DNA from 4 places in the Roseibium sp. ROS1 genome. Region 1 is predicted to be linked to each of the others. Evidence: predicted binding sites of a transcription regulator. Region 1 holds the regulator's gene; each other region holds the start of a gene.

Region 1 (5,391 bases):
GGCTTCACGGGCTGCAAGCACATAATCTGCCACCGGCACCACGCATTTCAGACCGAGCATCAGGCCGTTGCCGCGCACTTCGGCCAGAACGTCCGGATGGCCGTCCACCAGTCCGGCCAGCTTCTGCTTGAAGCTGAGCCCCTTCTGACGGACACCTTCCAGGAACCCGTCTTCCAGAACGACATCCAGAACGGCATTGCCGACTGCCATGGCCAGCGGATTGCCGCCAAAGGTGGTGCCGTGGGTCCCGGGGGACAGCGCCGCTGCCGTTTCTGCCGTTGCAAGACATGCGCCCATCGGGAACCCGCCGCCGATACCCTTGGCGATTGCCATCAGGTCCGGTTCCACGCCCGTCCACTGGTGAGCGAACAGCTTGCCGGTCCGTCCGACACCGGTCTGGATCTCGTCGAAGATCAGCAGAATGCCGTTGTCATCACAGATCTTGCGCAGCGCACGCAGGAAATCGGTCGGAATTTCGCGGATACCGCCCTCGCCCTGCACGGGCTCGATCGCGATTGCGGCCGTTTGCGGACCGATGGCATCTTTCAGCGCATCCAGGTCTCCTGCCGGCACCTGATCGAAACCGGGAGCCTTCGGGCCGAAGCCCTCAAGATATTTCGCCTGGCCGCCAGCCGCGATGGTCGCGATGGTCCGGCCATGGAAAGCGCCTTCGAAGGTCACGATGTGGAACCGCTCGGGGTTGCCGTTGTCATAATGATAACGGCGCGCGCATTTGATGGCAGCTTCCATCGCTTCCGCGCCGGAATTCACGAACAGCACCTTGTCGGCAAAGGTTTCCGCGCACAGGCGCTGCGCCAGCCGTTCGCCATCCGGGATCTGGTGCAGGTTGGAGGTATGCCACAGCTTGGCTGCCTGATCCTGCAACGCCTTGACCAAATGCGGATGGGCATGACCGAGTGCGTTGACCGCGATGCCGGAACCGCAATCGAGGAATCGTCGGCCATCGGTGGTAACCAGCCAGACGCCTTCCCCATGATCGAAAGACAGGTTCGATCTTGCGTAATTTCCGAATAGTGCAGTCGCGGACATAACCTCGTTTGTCTCCTTTAAACGCCCCTGCTGTCCCTGCGTCGCCCCGACGCCGGGCCGTCACCTTGAAAAGATGCCGAAGGGCCAAAACGCAACGTGCCGCCCCGATGAGGCGGCACGCAGCGGCTTTCTTATACACTGCCGGTACCATGCACTGTCAATGGAAATGGCGCACAAGACATTTCATGTGCCGCAGAGGGCGGATTTCATAAAATTCTCAATGACCTCGCCATAATTGGGGAAAAGTCGTTTCATCCCCAACTGGTTTGGGTCGAGTGGTTGCCTGACAAATTAACGTTATTGTAACCTCTCAGCAATCAGACACGAGATCTCGTGAGGCAAATCACCAAGAGGCACTAGATCTGCCAGCATTAAGCGTGCTTGCGCATGCTTAACACGGGGTTAATGGCCGCAGGACGGTCAAACTAAAGGGTGCGGCAATGAGTTGGACAAACGAACGAGTTGAGCTTCTCAAAAAGCTTTGGGGCGACGGCTTGAGCGCAAGCCAGATCGCAGGCGAACTGGGTGGTGTTACCCGTAACGCCGTGATCGGCAAGGTGCACCGCCTTGGCCTGTCCGGCCGCGCCAAGTCCACCTCTTCAAGCGCCAAGCCGCGCCGGCCGCGCACCGCAGCTCCTGCAACGGGTGCAGCGCCGAAGAAACCGACGACGTCACATCCGCAGTCGATCGGCGCGACGGCCCTTAAAGCAGACATCTCGCCTGCACCAGTGGTGGCCGCCAAGCCGCGCGTAGAGCCGATTGCAGAGCTCGTTCCGATCTCGCAGCGCGCAACCATCCTGACGCTGACCGAGCGGACCTGCAAATGGCCGATTGGCGACCCGGCGACCGACGACTTCTACTTCTGCGGCCGCCAGTCCGATGCCGGCGTCCCCTACTGCGCTCATCACTGCAAGATCGCGTATCAGCCGGTCGCCGACCGCCGCCGCGATCGCAAGACGATGGCTCAGGCAGGCTGATAGCCTCGCACCTAACCAATTCATGAGAAAGCCCGCCATCTGGCGGGCTTTTTTTTGTTTGGGCCTTCCATTGACCAGATGCCCGACCCCGACCAGTGACCTCCCACGGCTTGTTCTTGGCACCGATCCATGTCGTTTCCGTTCCATCAAATCAAACCTTGTTTGACCGCTCCGCCACGACAGGGACCGCAGGATCAGCCCCGACACCGACACATCTGATGGGGTGGTCGCAGAAGAGAACCTTGTTCCGCGAAAGGCACATAACCGCTGAGAAACAAAAAGCCCGCTTGAAAGCGGGCTCCTTAATTCCATTCTGCAAGTTGCGCTCAGGCAGTGGCAGAGGTGAACTGGTCATTGAAGGCGTATCCGGCACCACGGACGGTACGGATAGGATCCTTCGCCTTGCCCTTGTTCAGAGCCTTGCGCAAGCGACCGACGTGAACATCGACAGTGCGTTCGTCCACGTAGACATCGTGACCCCAGACCCCATCCAGCAGTTGTTCGCGGGAGAAGACACGGCCAGGCGATGTCATCAGGAATTCCAGCAGGCGGAATTCCGTCGGCCCCAGGTGTATTTCCTTGGTGTTGCGGCGAACGCGGTGCGTTTCGCGATCCAGTTCGATATCGCCGGATCGCAACATGCTGGACACCACTTCCGGACTTGCCCGGCGCAGGATGGCGCGCACGCGGGCCATCAATTCCGGTACCGAGAAGGGCTTGACCACGTAGTCGTCGGCACCGGTCGACAGGCCGCGGATGCGCTCTGCTTCCTCACCGCGTGCCGTCAGCATGATGACCGGCAGGCGCTCGGTGTCTTCGCGCGCCCGCAGGCGGCGGCACAGTTCAATTCCGGACAGGCCCGGCAGCATCCAGTCGAGCAGCAACAGATCCGGCAGGCTTTCCCGCAGGCGGATTTCCGCCTCGTCACCCCGGACACAGGACTCGACCGAGTACCCTTCCGCTTCCAAATTGTATCTCAATAGAAGGCTGAGCGGTTCTTCGTCTTCAACGATGAGCACCTTCGGCATACATCTCGCTCCAATTACCGCAACCGGCGCCGAAGCGCCGGCCGTTAAGATCTTCTGCAAATCCGACGATTACCGGCGGGTCAGACCGCGCCTGTTTCGTCGACCTTTGCCCGGTCTTCCGGCAAACGCTCGCCAGTGACCATGTAGTAGACGTTCTCGGCGATGTTCGTCGCGTGATCGCCGATGCGCTCGATGTTCTTTGCGCAGAACAAGAGATGGACGCACTGGGTAATGACCCGCGGGTCTTCCATCATGTAGGTCAGGAGCTCGCGGAAGATCGATGTGTAGATCGCGTCGACTTCGGCGTCAGCTTCCTGAACCCGGCGGGCGGCTTCCGCATCCTTGCGGGCGTAGGCATCCAGCACCTGCTTGAGCTGCGAAAGAGCGAGTTCCGTCATGTGCTCCACACCGATCGCGAGCTTCTTGGACTGCAAGTCGCTGTCGATGGCGATGACGCGCTTGGCAACGTTCTTGGCAAGATCGCCAACACGCTCCAAGTCATTGGCAATGCGCGTTGCGGCAGTGATTTCACGCAGGTCCTGCCCCATCGGCTGGCGGCGGACGATCAGCTCGATCAGCTTCACTTCAAGTTCGTTGTAAAGGCTGTCCAGACGGACATCGCCCTTGATCGTCGCCTTGGCAAGCTCCAGATCCTGCGACACCAGCGCGGACACCGCATCGGCGAAAGCCTTTTCGGCAATACCACCCATTTCGGCAACCTTGCCGGCCATGGCCGTCAGTTCGTCATCGTAAGCCGAGACTGTATGTTCAGACATCCTGTGTCCCCTTCAGAAACCTAAAAAATGCTTAGCCGAAGCGGCCCGTAATATAGTCCTGCGTACGCTTGTCCTTCGGATTGGTAAAGATGTCCTCCGTCAGACCTTCTTCAACCAAAATACCCAGGTGGAAGAACGCGGTACGCTGAGACACACGGGCAGCCTGCTGCATCGAGTGGGTCACGATCACGATGGTGAAGTTTTCCCGCAGTTCGTCGATCAGCTCTTCCACCTTCGCGGTCGCGATGGGGTCGAGCGCCGAGCACGGTTCGTCCATCAGGATCACTTCCGGGCTGACGGCAATCGCACGGGCAATGCACAGACGCTGCTGCTGACCGCCCGACATGCCGGTGCCCGGCTCGTCCAGACGGTTCTTGACTTCTTCCCAAAGCCCGGCCTTCTGCAGGCTGGAGGCAACGATTTCATCAAGCTCGGACTTGTTGCGGGCCAGACCATGGATCCGCGGACCGTACGCAATGTTGTCGTAGATCGACTTGGGAAACGGGTTCGGCTTCTGGAAAACCATGCCAACCTTGGCGCGCAGCTGTACGGGATCGACCTTGGGATCGTAGATGTCCTCACCGTCGATCTTGATCGACCCTTCCACACGGCAGATATCGATGGTGTCGTTCATGCGGTTGATCGTCCGCAGGAACGTCGACTTGCCACATCCGGAGGGACCGATGAAGGCAGTCACGGACCGCGGCTGGATCTCGATGTCCACGTCCTTGATGGCGTGGGTATCGCCATAATAGACCTGCACCTTGTTCGCGGAAATTTTGCTGTCGGTCATGGTTTTCGCCTGTTCAAAATTCGGCATCTCGTTCATCGGAGCAATCCTTACCAGCGGCGTTCAAACCTGCGGCGCAGGATGATAGCGATAATGTTCATGGTCATGAGGAAGACCAGCAGCACGATGATCCCGCCCCAAGCGCGTTCATAGAAGGCCGGGTCAGCACGTTTCGCCCACTCGTAGATCTGGGCCGGCATGGCCGAGTTCGGAGAGAAGAAACCGGCAGCCACACCGTCCGGGAAATTGGAGGCGATGAAACCGACCATCCCGATCAGGAGCAGCGGAGCGGTTTCCCCAAGCGCCTGTGCCAGACCGATGATCGTGCCGGTCAGAATGCCCGGCATGGCCAGCGGCAGGACATGGTGGAAGATCGACTGCATCTTGGAGGCGCCAATGCCAAGGGCCGCATCGCGGATGCTCGGCGGAACGGCCTTCAAGGAGGCGCGGGTGGAGATGATGATCGTCGGAAGTGTCATCAGCGTCAGCACCAGGCCACCGACCAGCGGTGCGGATTGCGGCAGATGCATGAACTGGATGAACACCGCCAGACCGAGAATACCGAACACGATGGACGGAACGGCGGCCAGGTTGGAGATATTCACCTCGATCAGATCTGTGAACTTGTTCTGCGGAGCGAACTCTTCCAGGTAGATGGAAGCGGCCACGCCGATCGGCAGCGACAGGAACAGCACCACCAGCATCATGAACAGCGACCCGATCATGGACGCCCCGATGCCGGCCTGCTCCGGACGGCTGTCGGAAGCATC
Region 2 (5,391 bases), on a different contig from region 1:
GCCGCGCCTTCTTCAAGGACCAGCGCGCCAGCCAGGTTGGCGACATCCTGACGGTCGTCGTCACCATCGACGACCAGGCCGAGATCGACAACAAGACCGAGCGGAGCCGGTCTGAGTCCAGCGGTGCCGATGTTGGTGGCGCACTCGGAACGGCAATCGACACCATCTTCCTGCCGGCAAGTTCTGCCGCCAGCGACCTTGCCAACGTCAACAGCAACTCCAGCTTCTCGGGCGACGGCAGCGTTGACCGCAACGAAGTCCTGCAGACCACCGTCGCCGCCGTGGTGACCCAGGTTCTGCCGAACGGCAACATGGTGATCGAAGGCCGTCAGGAAGTTCGTGTGAACTTCGAAGTCCGCGAGCTGATCGTCGCCGGCATCGTCAGACCTGAAGACATTACGTCGGATAACCGCATCGCCAGCGAGCAGATCGCCGAAGCGCGGATCGGATATGGTGGCCGCGGCCAGATTACCGATGTCCAGCAGCCACGGGTCGGCAACCAGGTGCTGGATATCCTGCTACCCTTCTGATCCCAAACCTTTCACAGTCCCCCGGCCGAATCCGGCGACGCGTTCTAGAAGCGCCGCCGGCCCGGCTGATGACGGGCACGATGTCTCGCTCCCCGAGCATCGTGCCCGTTCTCATTTCCAGGCCGGAAAAGACCGTTTAGGGTGTGGCCCGTTACCTGATTTGTCGCTCATTCCGGAAGACCCTACCGCGTGACCACCACCCTCATCGTTCTCGCCCACCCTGCTCAGACTTCCTTCAACGCTGCCTGGGCGCGCGCAACCGAAGCCGCGTGCCTAGCTGAAGGCGATGAGGTGCTTTGGTCAGACCTCTACCAGCTTGGCTTTGATCCGGCGGAGCGCGCAGCGCACTACGCAGAGGAGATCGTCACCGAACCTTACGACGTTCTGAAAACACAGGAAGCGGCCTCGAAAACCGGAAACCTTCCGTCGGTCATTACGGAAGAAGTCGAGAAGCTGCGCCAGGCGGACCGGATCGTGTTTCATTTTCCGGTGTGGTGGTTCGCCCCACCTGCCATCCTGAAGGGCTGGTGCGAGCGCGTTCTGGCCAACGGCGGCCTGCACGATACTTCCAACCGTTTCGATACCGGCCATTTCAGGAACAAGCCGGTTCTTTTCTGCGTCACGACCGGATCCAAGGCGAGCGAAAGTGCCCACAACGGCAAGGAAGGCGACATTCAGATGCTGCTTTGGCCACTCGCCTACACACTGCGCTATCTGGGTTTCGATGTTCTGGTTCCCAGGATCGTCCACGGTGTTCACGGTTATCACAAGGGTGCGGCAAAGGAAGACCTGGAAACGCGACTTCGAAACGAGATCGAAGGCCACCGGGAGACGATCGCAAGGTTCGCAAGGCTGCCGAAGATCAGCTTCAATGCCGACAGCGAATTCGACCGCGCCGGCACCCTTAGCCCGGGCGCGCCATCTCACAGCCACTTCATCCGGCACGACCCCTGATTTTGCGGCAACCGGAAAAAACGAGACCGGATTTGTCCGCCCCCACTCCTCTTTTTCCTCTATCTGCCGGATGACGCTACCGCTTTTTCGGATAGAATGCCGGTAATCTTACATTTACCCAGCGGGGATTCGATGCGCCTCCTTTCTGCATTCGTCTTTGGTTTTGTTCTTCTGTCCGCACCTTCTGCCTGGAGTGCAAGCTGCGGCAATGGCCCGGGTGGTTTTGAAGCCTGGAAACAGTCGTTCATTGCGAATTCCCAAAGCTACGGCCTTAAGAAAAGGGTCGTTGAATCGTCCCTCAAGAACGTGAAATACAACAAGAAGGTGGTCTCGCTCGACCGGAACCAGAAATCCTTCAAGCTCAGCTTCAACCAGTTCTATGCCAAGCGGGTCAACAACGCGATGATCCGGCGGGGCAAGCAGCTCGGCAAGACCTACGCCCGCATCTTCCGTGGCATCGAAAAGAAATACGGCGTCCCGGCGCCTGTACTGCTGGCGATCTGGGGGCTTGAAACCAACTACGGCAGCTTCTCCGGCAACATGCCGGTCCTGCAATCCCTTGCCACGCTGGCCTATGATTGCCGCCGGTCCGATTTCTTCACCGCCGAACTGGTCGCCGCGCTCAAGATCGTGCAGGGCCGTGACATGCAGCCGGCCGAAATGAAGGGTGCCTGGGCCGGCGAACTCGGCCAGACCCAGTTTCTCGCCACCAGCTATGTCCGTTATGCGGTCGATTATGACCGCGACGGCCGCAAGGACCTGATCCGCTCCATTCCCGATGTGCTGGCTTCCACCGCAAATTATCTTGCCCAGAAAGGCTGGCGCCGCGGCCAGGGCTGGGGCCCGGGCACTGCCAATTACAACGTTCTCAAGCAATGGAACAAGGCCAGTGTCTACGTGGAAACGATCTCGGTCATGGCAGGCCAGATCAGCGAGTAGACCCCGCTCGACGCCCCATAAACCTGCTTGACAAAACTGACGATCCGGGCAGCAATTTGCGTCATACGGTTGTAATCCTTGCGGATCAAAACCGTATGCCGCGGAAACATGCCGCCCGGCGGGCACCGGCAGCTGTCGGTCCGGCTCGCGCTGTTCCGCAAGGCTAAACAACACCAATCGCCGAGCGACCGAACAGGAGCCATTCCATGTCCAGTATCAAAGACTTTTCGATTTCACGGCGCACCCTTTTGATGGGCGCGGCGGCAACTGGCTTCACGGCAGCTCTGCACCCCTATTCGGTTCTGGCCAAGGAAGGTACGGCTCACCTTCGCCTGATGGAGACCACGGACCTCCATGTCCATGTTTTCCCTTACGACTATTACAGCGACAAACCTGTCGACACCGCCGGTCTCGCCCGGACAGCCACACTGATCCGCGATATACGGAACGAGGCGACAAACTCGGTTCTGGTCGACAATGGCGACTTTCTGCAAGGCAACCCGATGGGGGACTATGTCGCCTATGAACGCGGCATGAGCGAAGGCGACCTGCACCCAGTCATCAAGGGCATGAACGTCCTTGAATTCGACGCGGCAACACTCGGCAACCACGAATTCAATTACGGTCTGGACTTCATGATGAAGGTGCTGGCCGGGGCCAATTTCCCCGTTGTCTGCGCCAATCTTGTCAAGGGCAGCACGCTGGCCGGTAACCCGCGAGACGACGCCCTTTTCCTGAAGCCCTATGTGATCGTTGAAAAGCAGGTCACCGACGGTGCCGGCAAGTCCTATCCGATCAAGATCGGCTTCATCGGCTTCGTGCCACCGCAGATCATGAACTGGGACCGCCGCCACCTGGAAGGCAACGCCAATGCGCGTGACATTATCGAAACCGCCAAGGCCTTCGTCCCGGAAATGCGCGAACAGGGCTGCGACCTTGTAATCGCCCTCTCCCACTCGGGGATTGATGCCAACGATTATTCCGAAGGCATGGAAAACGCCTCCCTGCACCTTGCCGGAGTGGACGGGATCGACGCCGTCTTTACCGGTCACCAGCATCTGGTCTTCCCCGGTCCCCAGTATGAGGGACTGCCGGGTATCGACAGCGAGAAAGGCACGTTGTTCGGCAAGCCTGCCGCGATGGGCGGTTTCTGGGGATCGCATCTGGGCGTCATCGACCTGATGATCGAGCGCGACGGCAACGGCTGGCGTGTCGCCAATTTCATGACCGAAGCACGCCCGATCTACGAAAAAGAAGGTCGAACGGTGACACCTCTGGCGGAAAGCCAGCAGGATGTACTCGATGCGGTGAAGGAAGATCACGAGGCAACCCTTGCCTATGTCCGCCGCCCCGTCGGCAAGACGTCGGCTCCCTTGCATTCCTATTTCGCCCTCGTGGCCGACGACCCGAGCGTCCAGATCGTTTCAAAGGCGCAGATCTGGTACATCGAACAGATGCTGAAGGGTACGGAATGGGAAGGCCTGCCGGTTCTTTCCGCAGCAGCGCCTTTCAAGGCCGGCGGTCGTGGCGGCCCGGACTACTACACCGATGTTCCGGTCGGCGATGTCGCCATCAAGAACGTGGCCGATCTCTACCTGTATCCGAACACCATTCGCGCGGTCGCCATCAAGGGCAGCACGGTGAAGGAATGGCTGGAACGTTCAGCCGGAATTTTCCAGGAAGTCGAGCCGGGCAAGGCCGACCAGAAACTGATCAACCCGGAGTTTCCAAGCTATAATTTCGATGTGATCGACGGTGTTACCTACCAGATAGACCTGAGCCAGCCATCGAAATACGACGCGAAAGGCGAAGTCCTCAATCCGGACGCCAGCCGCATCGTGAACCTGCAGTTCAACGGCGCACCGCTTGATCATGAAGCAACCTTCGTGGTCGCGACCAACAATTACCGTGCAGGTGGCGGCGGCAATTTCCCCGGCATCAGCGACGACGTTGTCGTTTTCATCGGCCCGGACACCAATCGCGACGTCCTGGTGCGCTACATTGTCGAACAGGGCACGATCAACCCTTCGGCAGATGCCAACTGGTCGTTCAAACCGATGCCGGATACCAGCGTCCTGTTCGAAACCGGCCCGGGTGGCACGGAACACGCCGCCTCCGTGGAAGGTGTCCGGATCGAACCGGCAGGCGACGGTGCAGATGGTTTTGCCCGGTACCGGATCACGCTTTGAACGGTCTCGACTTTCGCAAGCCTGCTTGAACGAGCAGGCTCCCCCAAAAACTTATCCTGAGCAAGCGCATAGCGCTGTCTCGAAGGATGGGCCGCATGCTTGTGAGCGTGCTGCCCAACCTTCGAGGCGGACCTGACGGTCCTCCTCAGGGTGAGGCATGCGGAAGGTCGGCATGGGAAAGCAGTCAACAGACATAAAAAAACCTTCCCACGAGGGGAAGGTCTTGAAAGTCGTTACGGATCTGCCGTCTGTGCGGCAAACCGGCCGTTTTCTGGAAATCAGTCGTCGCGATACACTTTTTCCCGACGCTCGTGGGCTTCCTGAGCCTCGATCGACAAAGTCGCGATCGGGCGCGCCTCGAGGCGCCGAAGAGAGATCGGCTCGCCGGTCTCTTCGCAATAGCCATAGCTTCCGTCTGTAATGCGTTCCAAGGCATCATCGATCTTCGAGATCAGTTTCCGCTGACGGTCCCTGGCGCGAAGTTCAATGGACCGATCCGTTTCGGACGACGCACGGTCGGCAAAGTCAGGATGGTTCTGGCTTTCCTCCTGAAGATTGGCGAGGGTTTCCTTGCTTTCCTTCAGGATCTCTTCTTTCCACACAAGCAGCTTGTTCCGAAAGTACTCGCGCTGCCTGTCATTCATGAACGGCTCGTCTTCCGAGGGTCGATATTCAGACTCAATTTCAACCGTCATCGATAGCTCCGGATTACCGTTATGCCGGGCGCAATATATAGGCGGTTCCGCCAGCGGACAACGGTTCATTTGCTAAAAATGGCG
Region 3 (5,391 bases), on a different contig from region 1:
GCGAGCGCCGACGGCACAGGCGGCGGCAAGTCCGCCGACACCCGCCTGCAGGAAGACATGCGTGGGCGGTGTCTTGATCTGCCGGGTAATTTCCGCGGCCATCACAAGATAGCCCTCCATGACGTCGTGTCCGGCGGCGGTCATGCCCGGCCAGGTGCTGTCCGGCAGCAAGGTCCAGCCTTCGGCGTCGGCGCGTCTCTGGGCTTCCGCCATGCTGTCTTCATAGGTGGCTCCGGCCCGGGCAACATCAGCGCCCCGGGCCTTGAGTCGGGCCTCAAAGGCGCTTGGAACAGTTTCGGCAACGAAGACGACAGCCTTGGCCCCAAACAGCGGAGCGCCTGCCGCAAGGGACATGCCGTGGTTCCCGGCGCTCGCACAGACAAAGGTCCTGCCGGTCAGCGCGGAAGCGTGAGACTGGGCAAGTCCGCCCCGAACGCGGCTGTCCGCCAGTTTGGCAATCGCATAGGCCGCGCCAAGTGCCTTGAAGCTGCCAAGGCCCATGCGCTGCCGTTCGTCCTTGAGGGCAAGGTTGCCGATAGCAAGACCGGCCGCGAGGTCATTCGCAATCAGCAGCGGGGTTTCATCCGCACGCGGGCATTTCCGAAAAAGGTTCTCTGCTCCGGCGACGTCCTGCGACACGGATCCATCCGCAAGCCCGCTTTGCTCGGGAAGGCCTTTGCCGAGGAAAGGATTTTTCAGTGTTTTCATTATCTGCCCCGCGCGGTTTCCCAGGCAGGTCAGCAGCTCTGAAGGCCGGTTGCAAGCGACTTGCTGAAAATGACGGTTACGAGCCAGATCGGGCCGTGTCCGAGATGTTGCGCCTGGTTGCGAAAAAGACTTGCCTGTTTCTGACGAATCGAAATATCATGAATTATGGATATGAAAGATGCGCTGAGCGCCTTTGGGGCGCTCAGCCAGAAAACCAGACTGGAAGTCTTCCGGTTGCTGATCCGGGCTGGTGACGCAGGAATGACTGCCGGAGAGATCGGCGAGGCTCTGGACGTTCGGCAGAACACCATGTCGGCGAACCTTGCTGTTCTGCTTCAGTCCGGGTTGGTCCGAAATGAACGCGAGGGGCGGTCGATCCGCTACTTCGCCGATCTTGACGGCATAAGCGAGTTGCTGACGTTTCTGATGGCCGATTGCTGTGGTGGTCATCCGGAACTTTGTGCGCAGGTCATCGAGACGATCGCCTGCGGAGAGACCTGTTGAGGTTGAGGGGGATCAAATGTCCGGCGATGTCTACAACGTGCTTTTCCTGTGCACTGGCAATTCCGCCCGGTCGATCATGGCGGAGGCGATCCTGAGCCGGGAGGGGCAGGGCCGCTTCAGGGCGTTTTCTGCCGGGTCACAACCGGCTGGAGCGGTGCGTCCGGAAGCACTTGCCTTGCTCAGCAAACTCAATTTCAAGACGGATGAGCTGCGCTCGAAGGACTGGGCCGAATTCGCTGCGCCGGATGCCCCGGTCATGGATTTCGTCTTTACCGTTTGTGACAATGCGGCGCAGGAAACCTGCCCTGTCTGGCCTGGCCAGCCGATGTCAGCCCATTGGGGCCTGCCGGATCCCGCAGCCGTTTCCGGAAGCGATAGCGAAAGGGCTGTCGCATTCAACGATGCCTTCCGGATGCTCAGCAACCGGATCTCGGTTTTCGTGAGTCTGCCGATGTCTTCGCTTGACCGTTTGTCCCTGCAGAAGAAACTCGATCAAATCGGGCAGTCCGCCGAAGAGCGCGTGTAACGTTTCTCCGGCGGACTGGTTTCAAGGTTGTCGCGTCAGGCGACTGCCTGGCCTTCGCGCGACGTGCGCAGGGTCAGCAGTGCGATGACCAGGGCGATGAGCGCACAGGCGGCAACCGCGCCAACCAATGGCAAAGCTGTCCGGTCGAAGAACGGGCTGCAGACGAGGATCATCACGCCACCGGCAACCATCTGGAAGGTGCCCCCAAGGGAGGATGCCATGCCGGCATGTTCGCCATGTTCTTCCAGCGCCATGACCATCACCGGAGCAATGACCTGGCCGAGGCAGGTGTTGCCGATGAAGAAGAGCGCCATCAGAACCGGCAGGTCGTCGATGCCGCTCCACACAAGAATGACCAGCAGGACGTTGGCTGCCGCAAATCCGCTGACGGCCCTCAATGCCACTCTGCCCATGCCGAAGCGCTCACCAAGCGAGGCGGCAAACTGGGAAGACGCAAAGAAGCCGATCGCGTTCAGCGCGAAAACAAGGCTGAAGGCTGTCGGCGTCAACTGGTACTGGGTCATGTAGACCAGCGGCGCTGCGGCGATGAAGACGAAGAAACTCGCCAGCGAGAAGCCACCGATCAGCGTCAGACCCATGAACCTGCTGTCACGCATCAGGTAGATGGCGCTGCGCAGCATTGCTGTCGGGTCGATCTTGCCTCGGCGCTCGGCCGGTAGCGTTTCGGGCAGCAGGAAGGCCATTTGCAGCATGGCGAGAAGGGAAATCACGCCCAGGGCCACAAAGATCAGGCGCCAACTGCCGAACTGGATGATCAGGCTGCCGGCGAGCGGTGCCAGCATCGGCGAAACGCTGAAGACCAGCATCACCAGAGCCATCAGCCTGGTCGCCTTTGGTCCGGTGTGGAGGTCGCGGACCACGGCCCGCACGATGACCATCGGCGCGCCGGCACCAAGCGCCTGCACGAAACGGCCGAATGTCAGGGCTGAAACGTCGACCGCAGTCGCGCACATGACCGATCCGATGAGGAAGACGATCAGGCCCAGGAAGGCGGGCAGCTTGCGTCCAAACCGGTCTGCCAGCGGACCGTAGATCAACTGGGCTAACCCGAAAGCGATGAAATAGACCGTGAAGGTCATATGAACCGCAGCGTCGTCCGTCTGCAATGCCTGCACGATTTCCGGCATGGCGGGCAGATAGAGGTCGATGGCAAATGGACCGACAGCAGCGAGAAGCCCCAGCACAATGGCGGAGCGGACAAAACCGATCTGCATTGGAAAATCCGATGAAAAATGCGCCGGAGGCACAAATGCGGGAAAGTTTGGAAGATGGAGGTGGCGGAGATCACCGCCCAGCCTTGATATGATGTAAGTGTTCGAAATGCAAATTCAAGGCTTGCTGGGTGTTGTCATGAAAGCTTCATGCAACTGTCACCGATATTGTAATCAGGGCCACTAGCTTGCGCGCACCATCAACCCGATATTTTGTGGGAGCGAGTGCAATGGCGGACCTTCGTGGGCGCTTTTTAAAAGGTGTCAGCCTTTCAGTCCTGTTCGGCCTTGGCGCCGTGTCGGCAGCACAGGCAGAGTATTTCGAGCGTATCAACACATTCCCGGTCTACAAGACCCTGCCGGAAGGCGTGGATCAGGCCACCGAAACCGTTGCCGAAATCATCTACGCCACGAAGGACGGCCGCACGCTCGTCTTCACCGACAGCCCGGGCGAAGCCATTGTTTTCGTCAATGCGGCCAACCCGCTGAACCTGCAGCCGATGGGCCGCACCGCCCTTGGTGGTGAGCCTACTTCGGTCGCCGTCGGCGAAACATTCGCCTATGCCGGCGTCAACACGTCCGAAGACTACGTCAATGCGTCCGGCCATCTGGCCGTGATCGCTCTCGATGGTCTTGGCATCACCGCGAAGTGCGATGCCAAGGGTCAGCCGGACAGCGTTGCCATCTCTCCGGACGGCAAGTTCGTTGCGATCGCCATCGAGAACGAGCGCGACGAAGATCTGAACGACGGCGTGATCCCGCAAATGCCGGCCGGCCATCTGGCGATCTTCGATCTGGACGAAACCGGCACGCCGACCAACTGCGACGCGGTCCGCATTGTCGACCTGACGGGTCTTGCCGAAATTGCGCCGACCGATCCGGAGCCGGAGTTCGTTTCGATCAACTCCCAGAACCAGGTTGTCGTCACGCTGCAGGAAAACAACCATATCGCCGTGGTCGATCTGGCCTCCGGTGAAGTTGTCAGCCATTTCTCCGCCGGTACGGCTTCGGCTGAAAACATTCCGGTTTCCAAGGCGCGCATGAGCGATGCTTCCGGTTCGACCGAAAACGTCAAGCGTGAGCCGGATGCGGTTGCCTGGATCGACGACGAGCGTTTCGTGACCGCCAACGAAGGCGACTACGAAGGCGGTTCGCGCGGCTTCACCATCTGGAACACCAAGGGCGAGATCCTGTTCGACAGCGGCAACCAGATGGAACATCTTGGCATGGCCAACGGCCACTATCCGGCCAAGCGCGCGTCCAAGAAGGGCACCGAGCCGGAAGGTGTGACGGTTGGTGAATTCGGCGGTGAAAAGCTGATCTTCGTCAATTCCGAACGCGGCAACTTCGTCGCTGTCTACAAGGACACCGGTGCCGAGCCGGAATTCGTCCAGTTCCTGCCGACCCACGTCGGTCCGGAAGGCTCACTTGCGATCCCGAGCCGTGACCTGTTTGTGGTTGCCAACGAGGTCGACAGTGCGGAAGACAACGTTCGCGCGCAGGTCTCCCTCTACAAGTTTGGTGCGGAAGCTCCGTCCTACCCGATGGTCGTGTCCGAAACCGACCCGGAAAAAGGCGCGCCGATCGGCTGGGGCGCACTGTCCGCACTGGCTGCAGACCCGGAAGACGGCAACAAGCTCTACGCCGTCAGCGACAGCTTCTATGACGACGCCCGCATCTACACGCTGGACATCTCTTCCAAACCGGCAAAAATCGTTGCCTATGCAACCGTTCAGGGTGGCAAGCAGGCAAAACTGGACCTGGAAGGCATCTCTGTTTCCAAGGATGGCGGCTTCTGGCTGGCTTCCGAGGGCAATCCGGACAAGGAACTGCAGCACCTGCTGCTGAAGGTCGGCACCGACGGTCAGGTTCAGGAAGAAATCACGCTTCCGGAAGAGCTGAACGCCCAGTCCGCACGTTTCTCCTTTGAAGGCGTCGCCGAGTTCGAAATGGACGGCAAGACGCTGGTGGCCGTCGCCGTTCAGCGTGAATGGAAAGACGACCCGAAGGGCATGGTGAAGCTGGCCATCTACAACCCGGCCGACAAGTCCTGGGGCTTCGTTCACTATCCGCTCGACAAGCCGAAGAGCGCAGCCGGCGGCTGGGTCGGCCTGTCGGAAATCGTCTCCATGGGCGACGGCAAGTTCGCCATTCTGGAGCGCGATAACAAGGGTGGTGAAGACGCAGCCATCAAGCAGATCACCACGATCTCCCTGGAGGGTGTGACCCCGGCTGCCTACGGATCTGAGCTCCCGGTGGTCCAGAAGCGTTACGCCATGGATCTCCTGCCGGCTCTGGCCGAAGGCAAGGGCTGGGTTCTCGACAAGCCGGAAGGCCTGACGATCACCGCCGACGGCCGTCTGATCCTGGTCACCGACAATGACGGTGTCGACGATGCACCGGGTGAAACCCGGTTGATCG
Region 4 (5,391 bases), on a different contig from region 1:
CGAAGGTGAAGGCAGGTCCATCTACTTTTACGACAACGACAATCACCTGTTCGAGCTGCACACCGGAACGCTGGACATGCGCCTCGACCACTATCGCCGGATACTCAGGGAACGGAGTGCTGCGCAATGAACGACACGGCTCAGATTTTCGAACAGGGCGAATACAACTTCGCCTATCTGGACGAGCAGACCAAGCGCATGATCCGCCGGGCAATCCTGAAGGGCATCGCGATACCGGGTTACCAGGTGCCTTTCGCCTCGCGCGAAATGCCGATGCCTTATGGCTGGGGCACCGGCGGGGTGCAGGTCACGGCGGCAATTCTGGGCAAGGACGATTGCCTGAAGATGATCGACCAGGGCTCCGACGACACCACCAACGCGGTTTCCCTGCGCGGTTTCTTTGAAAAGACCGCCGGCGTGCGCACGACCTACGAGACGTCGGAGGCAAGCGTCATCCAGACCCGCCACCGGATTCCGGAAAAGGCCATGCGCGAAGACCAGATCATCGTCTTCCAGGTGCCGATCCCCGAGCCCCTGCGCTTCCTGGAGCCACGCGAAACAGAGACCCGGAAGATGCATGCGCTCGAGGATTACGGCCTCATGCATGTGAAGCTTTACGAGGACATCGCCAAGAACGGCCATATCGCCACGACCTACGCCTATCCGGTGAAGGTCAACGATCGCTACGTGATGGATCCTTCGCCAACGCCGAAGTTCGACAACCCGAAGATCGACCAGATGGCGGCGCTTCAGCTTTACGGTGCCGGACGTGAGAAACGCATCTACGCCATTCCGCCCTACACCAAGGTGAAGAGCCTCGACTTCGAGGACTATCCTTTCGAGGTGCAGAAGTTCGACAAGCCCTGCGGCCTGTGCGGTGCGGAGAATGTCTATCTCGACGAGGTGATCCTGGATGACAAGGGCGGACGCATGTTCGTCTGCTCCGACAGCGACTATTGCGAGGAACGGCGCGCGGACGGCCATCTCGGCCCGATGGCGGCCGATCCGGCGGCACACCAGTTCGGCGCCACCCAGGCAGAGGAGACCGCCCGATGAACGCCTTTCCCTCCGCGGACCCGCTGCTGCAGGTTCATAACGTCACCCGCTACTATGGCGACCGCATCGGCTGCGCCGATGTCTCCTTCGATCTCTGGCCCGGTGAGGTGCTTGCCATCGTCGGCGAAAGCGGCTCCGGCAAGACCACGTTGCTCAACTGCCTGTCGACACGTCTCGCGCCGACGGCCGGAGCCATCGAATACCGCATGCGCGACGGCACCATGCGCAACCTCTATCAGCTGACCGAGGCCGAGCGCCGCCTGCTGATGCGCACCGACTGGGGGTTCGTGCACCAGAATGCTGCGGACGGCCTGCGCATGAACGTTTCCGCAGGCGCCAACGTCGGCGAAAGGCTGATGGCGGTTGGCGAGCGCCACTACGGCAACATCCGCTCCACCGCCGACGACTGGCTGGGACGGGTGGAAATCGACAGCGACCGGATCGATGACGATCCGCGCTCCTTCTCCGGCGGCATGCGCCAGCGCCTGCAGATCGCCCGCAACCTCGTCACGAGACCACGGCTGGTCTTCATGGACGAGCCGACCGGCGGTCTGGACGTCTCCGTGCAGGCACGTCTTCTCGACCTCTTGCGCCGCCTGGTGGCCGATCTCGGACTTTCCGTGGTCATCGTCACCCACGACCTTGCGGTCGCCCGGCTGCTGTCGCACCGGATCATGGTGATGCGCCACGGCAACGTCATCGAAAGCGGCCTGACGGACCAGGTGCTCGACGATCCGCGCGAGCCCTATACCCAGCTGCTTGTTTCTTCCATTCTCCAGGTATGAGGACCGAAATGCCCGTACGCCTCTATCTCAACAACGTCGGCAAGTCCTTCATCATGCACCTGCAGGGCGGAACCGTCATTCCCGTGGTCGAGAAGGTCGAATTCTCGGTGAATTCCGGCGAATGTGTCGTCCTTGGCGGCCCCTCCGGTGCCGGCAAGAGCTCGATCCTCAAGATGATCTACGGCAACTACCGCTGTGACGAGGGTCAGATCCTGGTGACGGTTGGCGATGAAATCGTGAACATTGCCGGGGCCGAGCCGCGCAAGGTTCTGCGACTGCGTGAAGACACGATCGGCTATGTCAGCCAGTTCCTGCGCACCATCCCGCGTGTTTCGGCCGAAGACGTCGTCGCCGAGCCTCTTATCGCCCAGGGCACCAGCGAGGAGGAGGGCGTCGACAAGGCCCGCTCCCTGCTGTCGCGGCTGAATGTGCCCGAGCGCCTGTGGACGCTGCCGCCCGCCACGTTCTCCGGCGGCGAGCAGCAGCGCGTGAACATCGCCAGGGGGTTCATTGCCCATTATCCGATCCTGCTGCTGGACGAGCCAACCGCCTCTCTCGACGCTGCCAACCGGGCCGTGGTCGTCCGTCTGGTGGAAGAAAAGAAAACCCAGGGCGTTGCCATGGTGGGCATTCTTCACGACCAGGACGTCCGGGAGCAGATCGCCGACCGCATCATCGACGTGACCGGTTTCAGCGCGGAGGCAGCCGCCTGAGCCACGAGATGAGGAAAGGCTTGCAGACGGGCGGAAACTGTCACAGAAAAGTCACCGCCCGCCTTTAGGTCACTCCCTCAGAAAGTTGAAGGATGTGGCCCTGCCACATCCCGGCCAAACCACATTTCAAAATCGCGATTTTCTTCATGCGCTACGCCCTCTATTTCGCCGCCGATGCCGACGACCGCCTGATGCAGCTCGGAAATTCCTGGCTCGGGCGCGATCCCTTTTCCGGCACGGCCCTTCCGCAACCGGAGCTGCCCGGCATGACATCGGCACGCTTCCAGGAGTTGACGACCGACCCCCGGCGCTATGGATTTCACGGGACGTTGAAAGCCCCGTTTTCTCTCGCAGCCGATCAGACCGAGGCAGCACTGCTGGACGCCTGCGCAGCCTTTGCGGCAGAAATCGCCCCTTACGAGATAGAAGCGCTCGGCGTGAACAGGCTCGGCCGCTTTCTGGCGCTGACCCCTGAGGCAGAAGAGCCGGCCCTGCGCGCCTTCGCCGGCCTGTGCGTGCGTCGCTTCGAGCCGTTCCGCGCACCACTGTCCGAGGCGGATCTTGAGCGCCGCCGCAAGAGCGGACTGTCGGAAAGGCATGACACCTATCTCGTCAGGTGGGGCTATCCCTATATCTTCGATGAATTCCGCTTCCACCTGACCCTTTCCAACAAACTGGAAGACAACAGCGACATGGAGCGGATGGCAAATGCCGCCCAGGACCACTTTGCGGATGTCATCGGCAAGAAGCGGCTGTGCCGCCACGTTGCGCTCTACACCGAAGCCGAACGCGGCGCGCCTTTCCAGGTCCATACCGTCTTTCAGCTGACCGGCAGCGTCGCTCCCGCCGACGCGCTCAGCCAGGCCGAGCGTCTTTCCCAAGAGGAATCTGCATGAGCAAGCATCCCAAAGTCTTCAAGAATGCCAGTCTGGTTCTCGCAGGCGAAGTGTTCGACGGTTCCCTGACGGTCGATGATGCCGGTCTGATTTCCGGCATCGGGTCGCCGACCGAGGTCGACGGGCATGATTGCGAAGGCGACTACCTGCTGCCAGGCCTGGTCGAACTGCATACCGACCACCTCGAAACCCACTATGCGCCGCGTCCCAAGGTGCGCTGGAGCCCGGTTTCCGCCGTGCAGGCCCACGACGCCCAGATCGCGTGTTCCGGCATCACCACCGTGTTCGATGCGCTGCGCGTCGGCATGGATGAAGACGCGGACCTTGGCTATTCGGATATGCGCGCGCTTGCGGATGCCATTGAAACCGGCCAGCGGGAAAACCGCCTGCGCGCAGACCATTTCATCCACCTGCGCTGCGAAGTGTCTGCACCCGACGTGCTCAGCGCCTTCAAGGTGTTCGAGGACGACGACAGCATCCGCCTGATCTCGCTGATGGACCACACCCCCGGCCAGCGCCAGTTCGTGTCGATGGATGCCTACAAGATCTACTATCAGGGCAAGAAGGGCTTCACCGACGCCCAGATGGACGATTTCATCCGCAAGCGCCAGGCGCGCGCCAGCAGTCTTGCCCCTGAAAACCGCAAGCATCTCTCGGCCATCGCCCAATCGCGCGGCATCGCCATCGCCAGCCACGACGACGCCACCACCGCCCATGTGGAAGAGGCGATTTCACTGCAGACGAAAATCGCCGAGTTTCCAACCACACTGGAAGCCGCCAAGGCTTCGCACGAAGCCGGTATGGCTGTTCTGATGGGGGCGCCGAACGTCGTGCGCGGTGGATCCCATTCCGGCAATATCTCGGCGAAGGCGCTTGCCGAAGCGGGCGTTCTGGATGTGCTCTCCTCGGACTATGTGCCGATTTCGCTGCTGCAGGCTGCGTTCCAGCTGGCTGCAGAGGTCGAGGCGATTGCCCTGCCACAGGCAGTCGCCATGGTCACGGCGACGCCCGCGAAGGCCATTGGCCTGCAAGACCGCGGCACCCTGGAACCCGGCCTCAGGGCCGATCTCATCCAGGTGAAAATGGTTGGTGACATCCCGATCGTGCGCGGTGTCTGGCGCGAGGGCAAACGGGTTGCCTGAGGCTGCGTCCGACATGACAGAAAAACTCGGCCCCGGCCGCATGGTGCTCGTGGTTGGGCCGAGCGGGGCCGGCAAGGACACATTGATGGCCGCGCTCAAGGCCCGTCTGGCGGGCCGGACGGACGTCAGCTTCGCCCGGAGAGCGATCACCCGGCAGGCCGATGTCGAGGCTGAGGATCACGACACGCTTTCGCGCGCCGAATTCGATCAGCTGAGAGCTGCCGGAAAGGTTGCCCTGTGCTGGGAGGCCCACGGGCTCGGCTACGTCATCCCGCAAAGCTACGACCAGGCAATCGAAGCGGGCGCAACCGTGATTGCCAATGGCTCGCGCAAGGTATTGAAGCACGCAGAGGACAAGTACCGAAACGCCAGCGTTCTGCTGATCACCGCGCCAGTCGAAGTCCTTGCCGAACGCCTCGCCGCACGTGGCCGCGAAAGCAGACAGGAAATAGAGGAACGGCTGCGCCGTGCCGACCTTGAACCGGAAAACGTCGCCAATCTGATCCGCATTGAAAACACCGGCACGGTGGAGGATGCGGTCGACAGGATGGTCGCCGCACTCGGCCTTTGACCTCAACCGAACCCGTCTCTAATCCGCAAACGCGCTCTGAACGGCCTGACTGAAAATCAGGGCCCTGGCATCCAGTGCGTCCTGATGATCACCGTCGAACGCGTGAACCATGGTGCGGAACTGTTTTGCTTCTTCGCCCAGTTCGGGCTCCCCGACCGCCCGGCGGAGATGGATCAGGGCGTGTTCGTGCCTGACCACAAGGTCTGCCAGATGGAGGGCGGAACCGAT

What was found. The regulator PhoB, encoded in region 1, activates phosphate uptake and scavenging genes when phosphate is short. The targets are predictions, from matches to a motif close to TGTCATNNANCTGTCAT.
Region 2: the regulator PhoB is predicted to act here: its motif matches at 2,483-2,499, upstream of ACYQ6M_RS05920 (bifunctional 2',3'-cyclic-nucleotide 2'-phosphodiesterase/3'-nucleotidase).
Region 3: the regulator PhoB is predicted to act here: its motif matches at 3,106-3,122, upstream of ACYQ6M_RS25600 (esterase-like activity of phytase family protein).
Region 4: the regulator PhoB is predicted to act here: its motif matches at 2,593-2,609, upstream of ACYQ6M_RS24460 (DUF1045 domain-containing protein).

Annotation. Positions count from the first base shown of each region.
Region 1 covers NZ_BAAGIG010000003.1:493,216-498,606, forward strand. Annotated here, with positions in the region: gene ACYQ6M_RS18405 (acetylornithine transaminase) at 1-1,050, opposite strand, end outside; gene ACYQ6M_RS18410 (GcrA family cell cycle regulator) at 1,491-2,027, shown strand; gene phoB (phosphate regulon transcriptional regulator PhoB) at 2,354-3,055, opposite strand; gene phoU (phosphate signaling complex protein PhoU) at 3,136-3,831, opposite strand; gene pstB (phosphate ABC transporter ATP-binding protein PstB) at 3,863-4,624, opposite strand; gene pstA (phosphate ABC transporter permease PstA) at 4,672-5,391, opposite strand, start outside.
Region 2 covers NZ_BAAGIG010000001.1:1,311,316-1,316,706, reverse strand. Annotated here, with positions in the region: gene flgH (flagellar basal body L-ring protein FlgH) at 1-530, shown strand, start outside; gene ACYQ6M_RS05930 (NAD(P)H-dependent oxidoreductase) at 720-1,484, shown strand; gene ACYQ6M_RS05925 (lytic murein transglycosylase) at 1,617-2,423, shown strand; gene ACYQ6M_RS05920 (bifunctional 2',3'-cyclic-nucleotide 2'-phosphodiesterase/3'-nucleotidase) at 2,630-4,612, shown strand; gene dksA (RNA polymerase-binding protein DksA) at 4,891-5,307, opposite strand.
Region 3 covers NZ_BAAGIG010000004.1:591,668-597,058, forward strand. Annotated here, with positions in the region: gene ACYQ6M_RS25580 (pyridoxal-phosphate dependent enzyme) at 1-708, opposite strand, end outside; gene ACYQ6M_RS25585 (ArsR/SmtB family transcription factor) at 874-1,212, shown strand; gene ACYQ6M_RS25590 (arsenate reductase ArsC) at 1,229-1,738, shown strand; gene ACYQ6M_RS25595 (multidrug effflux MFS transporter) at 1,774-2,973, opposite strand; gene ACYQ6M_RS25600 (esterase-like activity of phytase family protein) at 3,201-5,391, shown strand, end outside.
Region 4 covers NZ_BAAGIG010000004.1:365,758-371,148, reverse strand. Annotated here, with positions in the region: gene fosX (FosX/FosE/FosI family fosfomycin resistance hydrolase) at 1-130, shown strand, start outside; gene ACYQ6M_RS24475 (alpha-D-ribose 1-methylphosphonate 5-phosphate C-P-lyase PhnJ) at 127-1,056, shown strand; gene phnK (phosphonate C-P lyase system protein PhnK) at 1,053-1,841, shown strand; gene phnL (phosphonate C-P lyase system protein PhnL) at 1,850-2,554, shown strand; gene ACYQ6M_RS24460 (DUF1045 domain-containing protein) at 2,701-3,450, shown strand; gene ACYQ6M_RS24455 (alpha-D-ribose 1-methylphosphonate 5-triphosphate diphosphatase) at 3,447-4,592, shown strand; gene phnN (phosphonate metabolism protein/1,5-bisphosphokinase (PRPP-forming) PhnN) at 4,606-5,163, shown strand; gene ACYQ6M_RS24445 (hypothetical protein) at 5,182-5,391, opposite strand, start outside.